Regions from separate parts of the Methylobacterium sp. WL12 genome, predicted to be linked through region 2. Evidence: riboswitches for the same ligand, from Rfam matches in the RefSeq annotation. Region 2 holds a riboswitch; each other region holds the start of a gene.
The links. Region 2 has a riboswitch for cobalamin ahead of FV226_RS16545 (TonB-dependent receptor). Riboswitches for the same ligand answer to the same signal wherever they lie in the genome.

Region 1 (4,154 bases), on a different contig from region 2:
TGAACGGCGACGGCGAGGTCGCCGGCGGGATCGTGCTGCAGCGGTTCGGGGCCAACGCCCTGAACGTCATCGAGAACGTGAAGGGCCGCCTTGCCGAGGTCGCCGCCAGCCTGCCCAAGGGCACGGAGATCCTTCCGGTCTACGACCGCTCGCACCTCATCGAGGCGGCCATCGAGACGCTCAAGGGCACGCTGATCGAGGAGAGCGCCATCGTCGCCCTCGTCTGCGTCGTGTTCCTGCTCCACGTCCGCAGCGCGCTGGTGGCGATCCTGATGCTGCCGGTCGGCATCCTCATGGCGTTCGCGGGCATGAAGGTTTTGGGGCTCGGGGCCAACATCATGAGCCTGGGCGGCATCGCCATCGCGGTGGGCGCCATGATCGACGCCGCCATCGTGATGATCGAGAACGCCCACAAGCACCTGGAGCGGGCACCGCCGGACAAGCCCAGGGTCGAGATCCTGATCGAGGCGGCAAGCGAGGTCGGGCCGTCGCTGTTCTTCTCGCTCCTCATCATCACCGTGAGCTTCCTGCCGATCTTCACCCTTGAAAGCCAGGAGGGGCGCCTATTCGGTCCGCTGGCCTTCACCAAGACGTTCGCGATGGCGGCGGCGGCGGTGCTGTCCCTGACCCTCGTCCCCGCGCTGATGGTGCTGTTCGTCCGCGGGCGGATCATCCCCGAGCACCGCAACCCGGTGAACAGACTCCTGATCTGGATCTACCGACCGCTCATCGCAGGCGTCCTGCGGGCGCGGGTGCTCACCATCCTGTTGGCCCTCGTCGTCCTGGCGGCGACGGCATGGCCGGCGAGCCGGCTCGGCTCCGAGTTCATGCCCGACCTCGACGAGGGCACCTTGATGTACATGCCGACCACGCTGCCGGGCATCTCGGTGACCAAGGCCGGGGACCTGCTCGCCACCCAGGACAGGATCATCAAGTCGTTCCCCGAGGTCGCCTCGGTCTACGGCAAGGCCGGTCGGGCCAACACCGCGACCGACCCGGCGCCGTCCGAGATGTTCGAGACCATCGTCAACCTGAAGCCGAAGGCGGAGTGGCGACCCGGGGTCACGACGGCGAGCCTGAAGGCCGAGATGGACGCCGCGCTTCAGTTCCCCGGGGTCTCGAATGCCTGGACCCAGCCGATCCGCGCCCGCATCGACATGCTCTCGACCGGCATCCGTACGCCGGTCGGGATCAAGGTGCTGGGGACGGACCTTTCCGAGATGGAGAAGGTCGCCCGCCAGGTCGAGGCGGTGGTGAAGGCGGTGCCGGGCACGTCGAGCGCCTACGCCGAACGGGTGCAGGGCGGCTACTTCCTCGACATCACCCCCGACCGCGAGGCGCTGGGCCGGTACGGGCTGACCGTCGGCGACGTGCAGGACGTGATCGGGATGGCGCTCGGCGGCGAGAGCGTCACCAACACCGTCGAGGGCCGCGAGCGCTACACCGTCAATGTGCGCTACCCGCGCGCCTTCCGCTCCGACCCGCGCTCCATCGCCTCCGAGGTTCAGGTGCCGATCCCGGGTGGGGGCACGGTACCGCTCGGTGAGGTCGCCAAGGTTCAGTTGAACCGTGGCCCGACCCAGATCCGGACCGAGAACGGGCAACTCGCGGTCTTCATCTACGTCGACGTCGCCGGTCGCGACCTCGGGGGCTACGTCGCCGAGGCGCGGGCGGCGGTCGCCAAAGAGGTGAGCCTGCCGCAGGGTACCCTCGTGCAGTGGAGCGGTCAGGTCGAGTACCTCGACCGGGCGACGGCCCGGCTCAAGGTCGTGGTGCCGCTGACGCTGCTGATCGTGTTCCTGCTGCTGTACCTCAACTTCCGTCGACTGACCGAGACCCTGATCGTGATGCTGTCGCTGCCGTTCGCGCTCGTCGGCGGGGTCTGGCTGATGTGGTGGATGGGCTTCAACCTGTCGGTGGCGGTGGCCGTCGGCTTCATAGCACTGGCAGGCGTCGCGGCCGAGACCGGGGTGATCATGCTGGTCTACCTCGATCATGCGCTGGCCGAGATCCGGGCCGGATGCGACCGCGCCGGACGGGCACTCACCCGTGCCGACCTGCGGAGGGCCATCATGATCGGCGCGGTGGAGCGGGTGCGTCCGAAGATGATGACGGTGGTCGCCATCATGGCCGGGCTCCTGCCGATCCTGTGGAGCACCGGATCGGGCTCTGAGGTTATGCAGCGGATCGCGGTCCCCATGATCGGCGGCATGGTCTCGTCGACCGTCCTGACCCTCGTGGTGATCCCGGCGGTCTACGGCCTGGTGAAGGGCTGGGGACTGCCGCGGTCCGAACCGAATGCCATCGACCCCGAGGCCCGACTTGTAACGTTATGAACACACAGGGCGGAAAACCCCGAAGCGACATTGACGCTGGGCCATTCCCTCAGGTCCTGTATGTCCGACGGTTCCTCCCCGGAGGATCAAAAGGGAACGCGGTGAGGATGAGGTCCGAAAGGGCCTTCCCGAAGCCGCGGCTGCCCCCGCAACTGTAAGCGGCGAGCCCATCATCAACACGTCACTGGGTCTTCGGGCCTGGGAAGACGATGAGAGGGCGGTGACCCGCGAGCCAGGAGACCTGCCGTCAGTCGTGGTCACACGCGAAACGCATCGGGCGGGGTGTCCTGATGGGTGTCGAGGCGCCCGGCTGCCCTAACGGCAGGCAAGCGCCCAGGCCTCGTTCGCGGTGACGTGCCACAGACGTCGCCCGAGGCTTGTCCCGTGTCCTTTCCTTCCCGAACCGCGTGCTTGCGCACGCTCGCGCTCGCCTGCGCCGCCCTTTCCGGTCCCGTGCTCGCGCAACAGGCCGCCGCCCCCTTCGCCGATGTCCCGCGCGGGGCCGAGGCGGCCGTCACGCTCTCCGAGCTTTCCGTCTCCGCCACCGGCGTGCCGACGCCCGTCGACCAGGTCGGATCAAGCGTCACCGTGCTCACCGCCGCCACCCTGGAGGCCCAGCAGCGCCGCACCGTCCCGGATGCCCTCCAGCAGGTACCGGGCCTCAACGTCGTGCAGACCGGCGGCCCGGGCGGTCAGACCTCGGTGTTCATTCGCGGCTCGAACTCGAACCACGTGAAGGTGCTCATCGACGGCATCGACGCGACCGACCCGTCGAACCCGAACGGCTCCTTCGACTTCGGGCAACTCCTGACCGACGACCTCTCCCGCATCGAGGTGCTCAGGGGTCCCCAGAGCGGCCTCTATGGCAGCGACGCCATTGGAGGCGTGATCTCCTTCACGACGAAGCGTGGCGAGGGACCGGCCAGGGCCACCGCGCGGATCGAGGGCGGCTCGTTCGGTACCTTCAACCAAAGCGGCAGGATCAGCGGGTCGGAGGACGGCTTCGACTATTCGGTCTCGATCCAGCACTTCCGTGCGGCCGCGACACCGGTGACGCCGCCGAACCTCGTCCCGTTCGGCCGGGCGATCCATCCGAATTTTTACGACAACGAGACCGTCTCGGCGAAGTTCGGCTACCAGTTCACCGACACCTTCCGTATCAACTCGGTGACGCGCTTCATCAATTCTCGCCTCCTATTCACGGGCACCGACTACAGCACCTTCCCAGCCTTCCCGGCGGCGTTCCGGAGTGCCGCCGACGTGCAGCAGGTCTTCACCCGAAACGAGGCCGAATGGACGCCGTTCGCCGGCTTCCACAACCTCTTCGCCATCAACTACTCGAACCTGTTCAACAGACAGCAGGGGCCCCTCGACCCCCTTGCAACGCCGGACGCGACGACGGGCCTGGGTCAGCGCACGCGCTACGAGTACCGCGGGGACTACCAGCTCTCGCCCGGCAATCTGATCCTGTTCGGCGCGCAGCGTGACGACGAGAGCCTGTCGACCACCGACCCGAGCCCGTTCGGGGCCGGCAACCTGCGGGCGAGGAACGGCAACACGGCCGGCTACGGGGAGGTGCAGCTAACGCCCTTCGAGCGGGCGGCGTTCGTGGCCAACATCCGCCACGACGAGAATGACGCCTTCGGGCCGGCCACCACTTTCCGCGTCGCGCCGAGCTACATCCTGCCCTTCACCGAGACCCGGATCAAAGGTAGCGTCGGCACCGGCTTCAAGGCGCCGACCCTGAGCCAGCTGTTCCAGAGCTTCCCGGCCTCGAACTTCTTCGCCAACCCGAACCTCAGGCCTGAGGAGAGCCTC
Region 2 (4,154 bases):
TCAACTCAACGAGATCTCGGTCGATGCAGTGGGGCCCAGCGCTTCCGTCGCGGCATCGGCCGGCTCCGGCGGCCTCAACGTCAGCGCTGGTGACGCTGGCACGGCCGCCACCAGTGGCGGCGGTGGCGGCCCTTCTGGGATCACCGGCTACACGGCCCGTGTCTCCACAGCCGCCACCAAGACCAACACCCCGCTGATCGAGGCCCCGCAGTCGGTCTCGGTGGTGACCCGAGAGCAGCTCAACGACCGCAACGTTCAGAGCTTCACCGACGCGGTCAACTACGTCCCGGGCGCCATATCTTCTCGATCAGGCTTCGATCCACGGTTCGACCAGGTTTTCATCCGCGGCTTCGACGTGCTCACCAACCAGGGCATCTACCGCGACGGCCTGCGCGTGATCGGCAGCGGCTTCGCCTACCCGAAGAGCGAGCCTTACGGCGCGGAGGCGCTCACCATCCTGCGCGGCCCCGCCTCCGGTCTCTATGGCCTAGGCTCGCCAGGCGGCATCCTCGATATCACGAGCAAGCGGCCCGTCTTCGTACCGTTTGGAGAAGTGCAGTTCCAAGCCGGGAGCTTTGGACGCTTCCAGGGCAACTTCGACGTCGGCGGTCCGATCGAGGGTTCAGATGGCACGATGGCCTACCGCCTCACCGGCGTGCGCCGCGAGGCGGGCACCTTCATCGGTCTCGGCACGAACGACGACCAGCTCAACATCGCGCCCGCCTTCACCTGGAAGCCGTCAGCCGATACCACATTCACGTTTCTGAGTGAGTTCCAGGTCACCAACACGCCGGCGGCGACGTTCTTCTACAATGACCCGGGCTTCCGAGTATCCAAGTTCTACCAGGGTGATCCACGCTTCATCGGCCTCGATCAGACCCAGTATCGGGTCGGCTACGCCTTCGAGCATTTCTTCACGCCCGACCTCGTCTTCCGCCAGAATTTTCGCCACTACGGACTGTTCCTTAGCGGGAAGTACGTCGATATCAACAACATCAACGACGCGCGGACGATCGGCACGCGCGACACCGGCTATATCCGCGAGGGTCTGGTGCAGCAGACGCTGGACAACCAGCTGGAAGCACGCTTCGCCACTGGCCCAGTCGCCCACACCGTGGTCGGGGGCGTCGACTACGCCCGGTACAGCCTCAGCCAGCGCCTCGGCTTCGGCCTAGCCCCGGACCTCAACCTCGTCACGCGCAACTACGGCCAGCAGTTCATCGCGACGCCGCCCCTCGGGGCCGCCTCGCGCCAGACCCAGGATCAGGTGGGCGTCTACCTGCAGGACCAGGCCAAGTTCGGCGACTTCATCCTGACCGTAAACGGGCGCCACGACTGGGTCTTCCAGGACAACTACGCGACGCCCGACAGCGCGGTCTCACGCCAGGACAACAGCGCCTTCACCGGCCGCGTCGGCCTCGGGTACGTCCTGGCGCCCGGGCTCGTTCCGTACGCGAGCTATGCCACGACCTTTACCCCGCAGGTCGGCCAGGATCGGAACGGACAAGCGTTCAAGCCGGCCACCGGCGACCAGATCGAGGCGGGCGTGAAGTACCTGATCCCCGGCACCAACATCCAGACGGCGTTCGCCGGGTTCGACATCAACCAGTCGAGCATCCTGATCCCTGACGCGAGCAACATTGCGTTCCAGACGGCTGGCGGCGCCGTACGCTCGAAGGGCTTCGAGGCCGAGGCGACCGCCAATCTCGCGCCCGGTACGAACCTGACCATCGCCTACACGCACGTCGACATCCGGTTCGTGAACTCAACCTCGTTTACCGGCGACTCCCTCAACGGGAACCGCGTCTCCGGCATCCCCAGCGATACCTACGCGTCGTTCCTGACTTATGCCTTCCCGCTATCTTCAGCCCTGCGTGGGCTGCAGTTCGGCGGCGGCATTCGCTACATCGGATCCAGCTACGCGGATGATCAGAACACCGTCCGCAATACCGCCGTGACGCTCTACGACGCCCTCGTTGCCTACGACTTCGCCGCGCTCGATCCGAAGTACAAGGGCTTCCGGGCGCAGATCAACGGCTACAACATCTTCAACCGGAGCTACACGACCTGTTCGTTCGCCTTCTGCAACTTCAACCAGCCAGCGACCGTTATTGGCAGCCTCATCTATCGTTGGTAAGATAGAGAACCTCAGGCCGAAAATCGACTGTCAGAGAGGCTTCGAAGGGTAAGGGGCGGCAGTTGGCTCAATCCCCGGAAGTGGCCATTCGAAAACAGCGAGGCCACGGATCCCATCTGTCACAGCGAGGCCACACAAGCCGCCGATTTTGTTCATGGCGTTGACGAGGCTTGTCAGAGCATCCGATGGTGACAGCGACGGTTCCTTTCCGGAGGATCAAAAGGGAACGCGGTGAGGGCCTTGGCCCGAGGCCGTGGCTGCCCCCGCAACTGTAAGCGGCGAGCCCATCATCAACACGTCACTGGGTCCTCGGGCCTGGGAAGACGATGAGAGGGCGGTGACCCGCGAGCCAGGAGACCTGCCGTCAGTCGTGGTCACACGCGAAACGCATCGGGCGGGGTGTCCTGGTGGGTGTCGAGGCGTTCGGCTGTCCTAACGGCAGGCAAGCGCCCAGGCCTCGTTCGCGGTGACGTGCCACAGACGTCGCCCGAGGCCCCGTGTCCGCCATTCGCTTTTCTTCGAGCCTACGCACCATCCTGCTCGCCACCTATGCCGGCATCCTGTCGCACGCGGCCCTATCGCAACCGGCGCTGAACCTCGCAGAGGCCAATCTCGACGAGATCTCGGTCACGGCCGAGACGACCACACCGGTCGCGAACAGTGCCGGGCCAGCAGCCAGCGCCGGCTACGTCGGCGGCACCACCGGCGTCGGCGGCACCCTGCGTACGGTGAATTCGGCCAGCGCCGGGACGATCTCAGGCGCCGAGATCAACAGCCGCCCGATCACCCGCCCGGGCGAGGTGCTGGAGTCGGTGCCGGGCCTGATCGTCACGCAGCACTCGGGCGAGGGCAAAGCCAACCAGTTCTTCCTGCGCGGCTTCAACCTCGACCACGGCACCGACATCGCGATCGACGTCGACGGGATGCCCGTGAACATGCGCACCCACGCCCACGGCCAGGGCTACGCCGACATCAACTTCCTGATCCCCGAGCTCGTCGGCGCGGTGGAGTTCCACAAGGGGCCGTACTTCGTGCGCGACGGCGACTTCGCCTCGGCCGGCTCGGTGCGGATCGACTACCTCGACACCGTCGCGAAGTCCGTCGCGCTGACCTCGTTCGGCTCCTTCGGCTACGCGCGGGCGCTGACCATCGCCTCGGCGCCGCTCGGCCAGGGCAACCTGCTGGTGGCCGGCGAGGCGCAAGTCTACGACGGCCCCTGGGACGTACCGGACGCGCTTCGCAAGGTGAACGGCGTCGTGCGCTACAGCCAGGGCACGGCGCTCGACGGGTTCTCGGTTACCGGCATGGCCTATGCCAGCCGCTGGACCGCGACCAACCAGATCGCCTCACGTGCGGTCTCGGAAGGCCTGATCGGCCGTTTCGGCACCCTGAACCCCACCGACGGCGGAGACTCGTCGCGCTTCTCGCTCTCGGGCCGCTGGAGCATGACCGACGACACCGGCATCACGCGGGCCTCGGCCTACGTGATCCGCCAGCAGCTCAACCTGTTCAACGACTTCACCTACTTCCTCAACGACCCGGTCGCCGGCGACCAGTTCCACCAGCTCGACCAGCGCATCCTCGGGGGCGGCGAAGTGAGCCACGTCTTCCAGGGCGCGCTGTTCGGGTTGCCGATGGAGAACGAGGTCGGCGTGCAGACCCGCACCGATTCGATCCGGGTCGGGCTGTTCAACACCACGAACCGCCAGTTCCGCTCCGGCGTCCTCGACGACCGGGTGCTGGAGGCGAGCGGAGCGTTCTACTACGACAACCGCGTGCGCTGGACCGACTGGCTGCGCACCAGCGTGGGCTTCCGCGCCGACGCCTACTACGCCGACGTGGTCTCCGATACGGCGGCTAATAGCGGGAAGGCGCGGGACGGCATCGTCAACCCGAAGCTCGGGCTGGTGCTGGGGCCGTGGGCCGACACCGAGCTCTACCTGAACTACGGCGGCGGCTTCCACTCGAACGACGTGCGCGGCGTCACCGCGACGATCGACCCGACGAGTTCGCTGTT
Region 3 (4,154 bases), on a different contig from region 2:
AGCGGACCAGGCGACCGCGACGTCGGCCGGAACCGGCACGTCCGCCGTCGACATCGCCTGCGCGGCCGTGCAGCAGGCCAGGTGGTCCGCGTGATGCGGGGCGTGCTCTGGGCCTCGCCCGTCGGCGCCGGCATCCTGCAGGCAGAGCGCGTGCGCCGGATCGAAGGTCCGGACGGTCGTCATCCCGCCCAGCACCGCCTGCAGGGCAAGCGCATAGAGCGCGGTCACGGCGATGACCGCGCGGCAGACCCGCCAATCTGGCCGCCACATGCGCATGCCTCCACACCTAGGGCTCAGCCCGGCGCGCCGTCAATGCGGCAGACGCCGCGCACCGCCGATTTCGGCGGCCCTGTCGCCTAGAATCGCCCCGCCAGCGTCAGCCGCACGGCGGTGGGCTCGACCGGGTGGAAGTGCCGGTCGGCGACGCCGTCCGCCCCTTCGCCGGGCAGGCGCGAGACGTAATAGTAGGTGATCTGGTCGGACTTGGCGTTGGTGAGGTTCAATATGTCGAGCGACAGGCAGAAGCCGCTGTCGAAGTTGTAGCCGACGCGGCCGTTGAGGAGCGCCGTCGGCTTCGAGCGCACGGTGTCGTCCTCGATCAGCGGGCGCGGGCCGAAGTAGCGTAGGCGCATCGACCCGAACCAGCCGAGGCCCTCGCCGAATGTGAACCCGGCCGACGCGATCGTGGTCGGCGCCTCGGGGATGCGGTTGCCCGCCGGGTCGACGTCCGAGAAGCGGGCGTTGGTGACGGTCAGGTCCCCCTCCAGCTTCAGCCAGGGCGTCACCGCGTAGCGGTTGGTCCACTCGACGCCGAAGCGGCGGCTCGGGCGGCTCGGCTCCGTGGTGCCGGTGTCGCCCTGGAACAGGTTCTCCGACGCGAAGTCGAGGCGGAACAGCGCGACCGCCGTCTCAAGCCCGGCGATCGAGCGGTTGCGGATGCCGACCTCGTACCCGGTCGAGGGCACCAGGAAGGGCGAGCGCGTCGTGTTGAACAGCGAACTCGCCGGGTCGACGGTGGCGGTGACGCCGCGCACGTCGTTCGAGTGGAAGCCGCCGCCGTAGTTCAGGTAGAGCTCGGTGTCGGCCCACGGCCCCAGCACCAGCCCGAGCTTCGGGTTGACGACGCCGTCCCGCGCCTTGCCGCTGTTGGCCGCCGTGTCGGAGACCACGTCGGCGTAGTAGCCGTCGGCGCGAAAGCCCACGCTGGTGCGCAGCCAGTCGGTCCAGCGCACGCGGTTGTCGTAGAAGAACGCCCCGCTCGCCTCCAGCACCCGGTCGTCGAGGACGCCCGCGCGGAACTGGCGGTTCACGGTGTTGAACAGCCCGACGCGGATCGAATCTGTGCGGGTCTGCACGCCGATTTCATTCTCCATCGGCAGTCCGAAGAGCGCGCCCTGGAACACGTGGCTCGCCGCGCCACCGCCGAGGATGCGCTGGTCGAGCTGGTGGAACTGGTCGCCGGCGACCGGGTCGTTGAGGAAGTAGGTGAAGTCGTTGAACAGGTTGAGCTGCTGGCGGATCACGTAGGCCGAGGCCCGCGTGATGCCGGTGTCGTCGGTCATGCTCCAGCGGCCCGAGAGCGAGAAGCGTGAACTGTCGCCGCCGTCGGCCGGGTTCAGGGTGCCGAACCGGCCGACGATCCCGTCCGCGACAGCGCGCGACGCGATCTGGTTGGTCGCGGTCCAGCGGCTGGCATAGGCCATGCCGGTGACGGAGAACCCGTCGAGCGCCGTGCCCTGGCTGTAGCGCACGACGCCGTTGAGCTTGCGCAGGGCGTCCGGCACGTCCCACGGGCCGTCGTAGACCTGCGCCTCGCCGGCCACCAGCAGGTTGCCCTGGCCGAGCGGCGCCGAGGCGATGGTCAGCGCCCGCGCGTAGCCGAACGAGCCGAACGAGGTCAGCGCAACGTTCTTCGCGACGGTGTCGAGGTAGTCGATCCGCACCGAGCCGGCGGAGGCGAAGTCGCCGTCGCGGACGAAGTACGGCCCCTTGTGGTACTCCACCGCGCCGACGAGTTCGGGGATCAGGAAGTTGATGTCGGCGTAGCCCTGGCCGTGGGCGTGGGTGCGCATGTTCACCGGCATCCCGTCGACGTCGATCGCGATGTCGGTGCCGTGGTCGAGGTTGAAGCCGCGCAGGAAGAACTGGTTGGCCTTGCCCTCGCCCGAGTGCTGCGTGACGATCAGGCCGGGCACGGATTCGAGGACCTCGCCCGGCCGGGTGATCGGGCGGCTGTTGATCTCGGCGCCGGAGATCACCCCGGCGCTCGCGGCATCCACCGACCGGAGGGTGCCGCCGACGCCGGTGGTGCCGCCGACGTAGCCGGCGCTCGCCGCCGGCCCCGGGCCGGTCGCGGCCGGAGCGACGGTCTCGGCCGTGACCGAGATCTCGTCGAGGTTGGCCTCGGCCACGCCCGGCTGAGACAGGGCGGACCGCATCAGGACGGCTTGTGGCGGGACGGCTGCGCCGACGACGAGCAGAAGGGTGCGCAGGCGCGGAGCGAAACGGGATACGGACACGGGACCTCGGGCGACGCGACGTGGCACGTCACCGCGAACGAGGCCGATCCCCCGCGCCGTCCCTCCGACGGCATGAGGCTTCGACACCCGCCGGGGCACCCCGCCCGACGCGCTTCGCGTGTGACCACGACCGAGGGCAGGTCTCCTGGCTCGCGGGTCGTCGCCCGCCACCGTCTTCCCGGATGCGGCGCATCCAGTGACGTTCGTTGGTGGAAGGCTCGCCGCTTACAGTTGCGGGGGCAGCCGCGGCTTCGACGAAGGCCCTTCCAGGCTCCCTCCCACCGCGTTCCCTTTTGATCCTCGATGAGGAACCCTCGCGCACAGGTTGCGTCGGGCGCGGACTGCGCGTCAATCCGGCTTTCGCAGCGCGTCGCCGGGTGTGGCCGATCCGCGACGCCGCGTTCACCTGCTGCGCGGTCGCGTGGCCATCATGCGAGCCGGTCTCCGCCTTGCTTCGGAACGCCCTAGCGGCTCGCTGCGAACCGGGCCGGGCCGTCGCCGCGGCCGGCGACCACTACGAGGCGCCGGACCTCGCCGCGCAGGAACGCCTGCAGGAAGCGGTCGTAGTTGCGGAACGACACGCAGCCGTTCGAGGCGCCGCTCGGCCCGAGCATGTAGGTGTGGGCGAGCAGGCCGTCGCGGCCGTGGATGGCGGCAGACCCGCCCACCGGGTTGAGGCGGATCGCCCGGACGCCGTGGAACAAAGCCTCGCGCTCGGTGAGGTCGTAGGTGCCCGGCGGGGTCGAGCCGCGCATCCGCAGGTGCACGAAGTCCGGGTGGTCCATGCTGGCGCCGAGACCGGAATGAGCTTCCAGCACCTCGCCGCCGGGCAGGCGGACGGTGCGGGCGCTGATGTCGTAGATCGCCGTGCCGGCGCCCGCGTCGGGGCTGGGGAACAGGCGGCCGCGCGACCGGTCGAGACCGGGGCTCTCCAGGGCGGCGTAGGCCAGGGCCGGGCCGGATTCCTTGCGCGCGGCGAACAGCTCCTCGAAGAACGACGGCGTCTCGGCGGTGGGCGCCGGCGCCGCCTCGGGCACCCGGCGCGGCGCCCGGCGCAGGGCGAGGCGCTGCGGCACGGGGGCGGCGATCAGATCCGCCGGGCGCGCCATCGGCAGCGGCATGATCTGCGCCTGGCGGAGGACTCGGATCTCACGCGGGCGCTGCGCCTGGCTTGCGACCTCGGCCTGCCGCACGATCTCCGCCCCGGTGGCGGGCGTCGCGGCGGGCTCCACCGCCGCGACGCCCGCCACCGGCTGGGCGAGGGACGGAGCGAGAGAGGCGGTCGGGGCGAACGCAGTGCCGAGGGGGATGCCGCGAAGGTTCGCGCGCACGTCCGGCCCCATCATCGGACGGGGATCGAACAGGGCCGCGAGGGCGGTCGAGGCGGCGCTCCGGGTCTGCGGGTTCGTGGCCTGCAGGTTCGTGGCCTGGAGATTCGCGCCCGGCGATCGCGGGTGCTTCCCGTCGCCGGTCGGCACGCCCCCGAGGGTGACGAGGCAGAGCAGGCCGGCCAGCGCGTTGCGCAGGGTCGGATGGCTGCGGGAGCGTCGGCGACGAACGGGGCGCGCGTGGCCGCCGTGGGAACGCAGGTGATGCGGCAGGGGATGCGGCATGTGATGAGGCATGCGGACTCGA

Region 1: another riboswitch for cobalamin. It lies ahead of FV226_RS22325 (TonB-dependent receptor); the one in region 2 lies ahead of FV226_RS16545 (TonB-dependent receptor).
Region 3: another riboswitch for cobalamin. It lies ahead of FV226_RS20800 (TonB-dependent receptor plug domain-containing protein); the one in region 2 lies ahead of FV226_RS16545 (TonB-dependent receptor).

Annotation. Positions count from the first base shown of each region.
Region 1 is NZ_VRUW01000083.1:10,198-14,351, forward strand. Features, by position in the region: gene FV226_RS22320 (CusA/CzcA family heavy metal efflux RND transporter) at 1-2,336, shown strand, start outside; cobalamin riboswitch at 2,388-2,600, shown strand; gene FV226_RS22325 (TonB-dependent receptor) at 2,748-4,154, shown strand, end outside.
Region 2 is NZ_VRUW01000044.1:25,243-29,396, forward strand. Features, by position in the region: gene FV226_RS16540 (TonB-dependent siderophore receptor) at 1-2,137, shown strand, start outside; cobalamin riboswitch at 2,319-2,518, shown strand; gene FV226_RS16545 (TonB-dependent receptor) at 2,758-4,154, shown strand, end outside.
Region 3 is NZ_VRUW01000072.1:90-4,243, forward strand. Features, by position in the region: partial or broken gene FV226_RS20795 (hypothetical protein) at 1-270, opposite strand, end outside; gene FV226_RS20800 (TonB-dependent receptor plug domain-containing protein) at 357-2,438, opposite strand; cobalamin riboswitch at 2,637-2,850, opposite strand; gene FV226_RS20805 (DUF2778 domain-containing protein) at 2,984-4,144, opposite strand.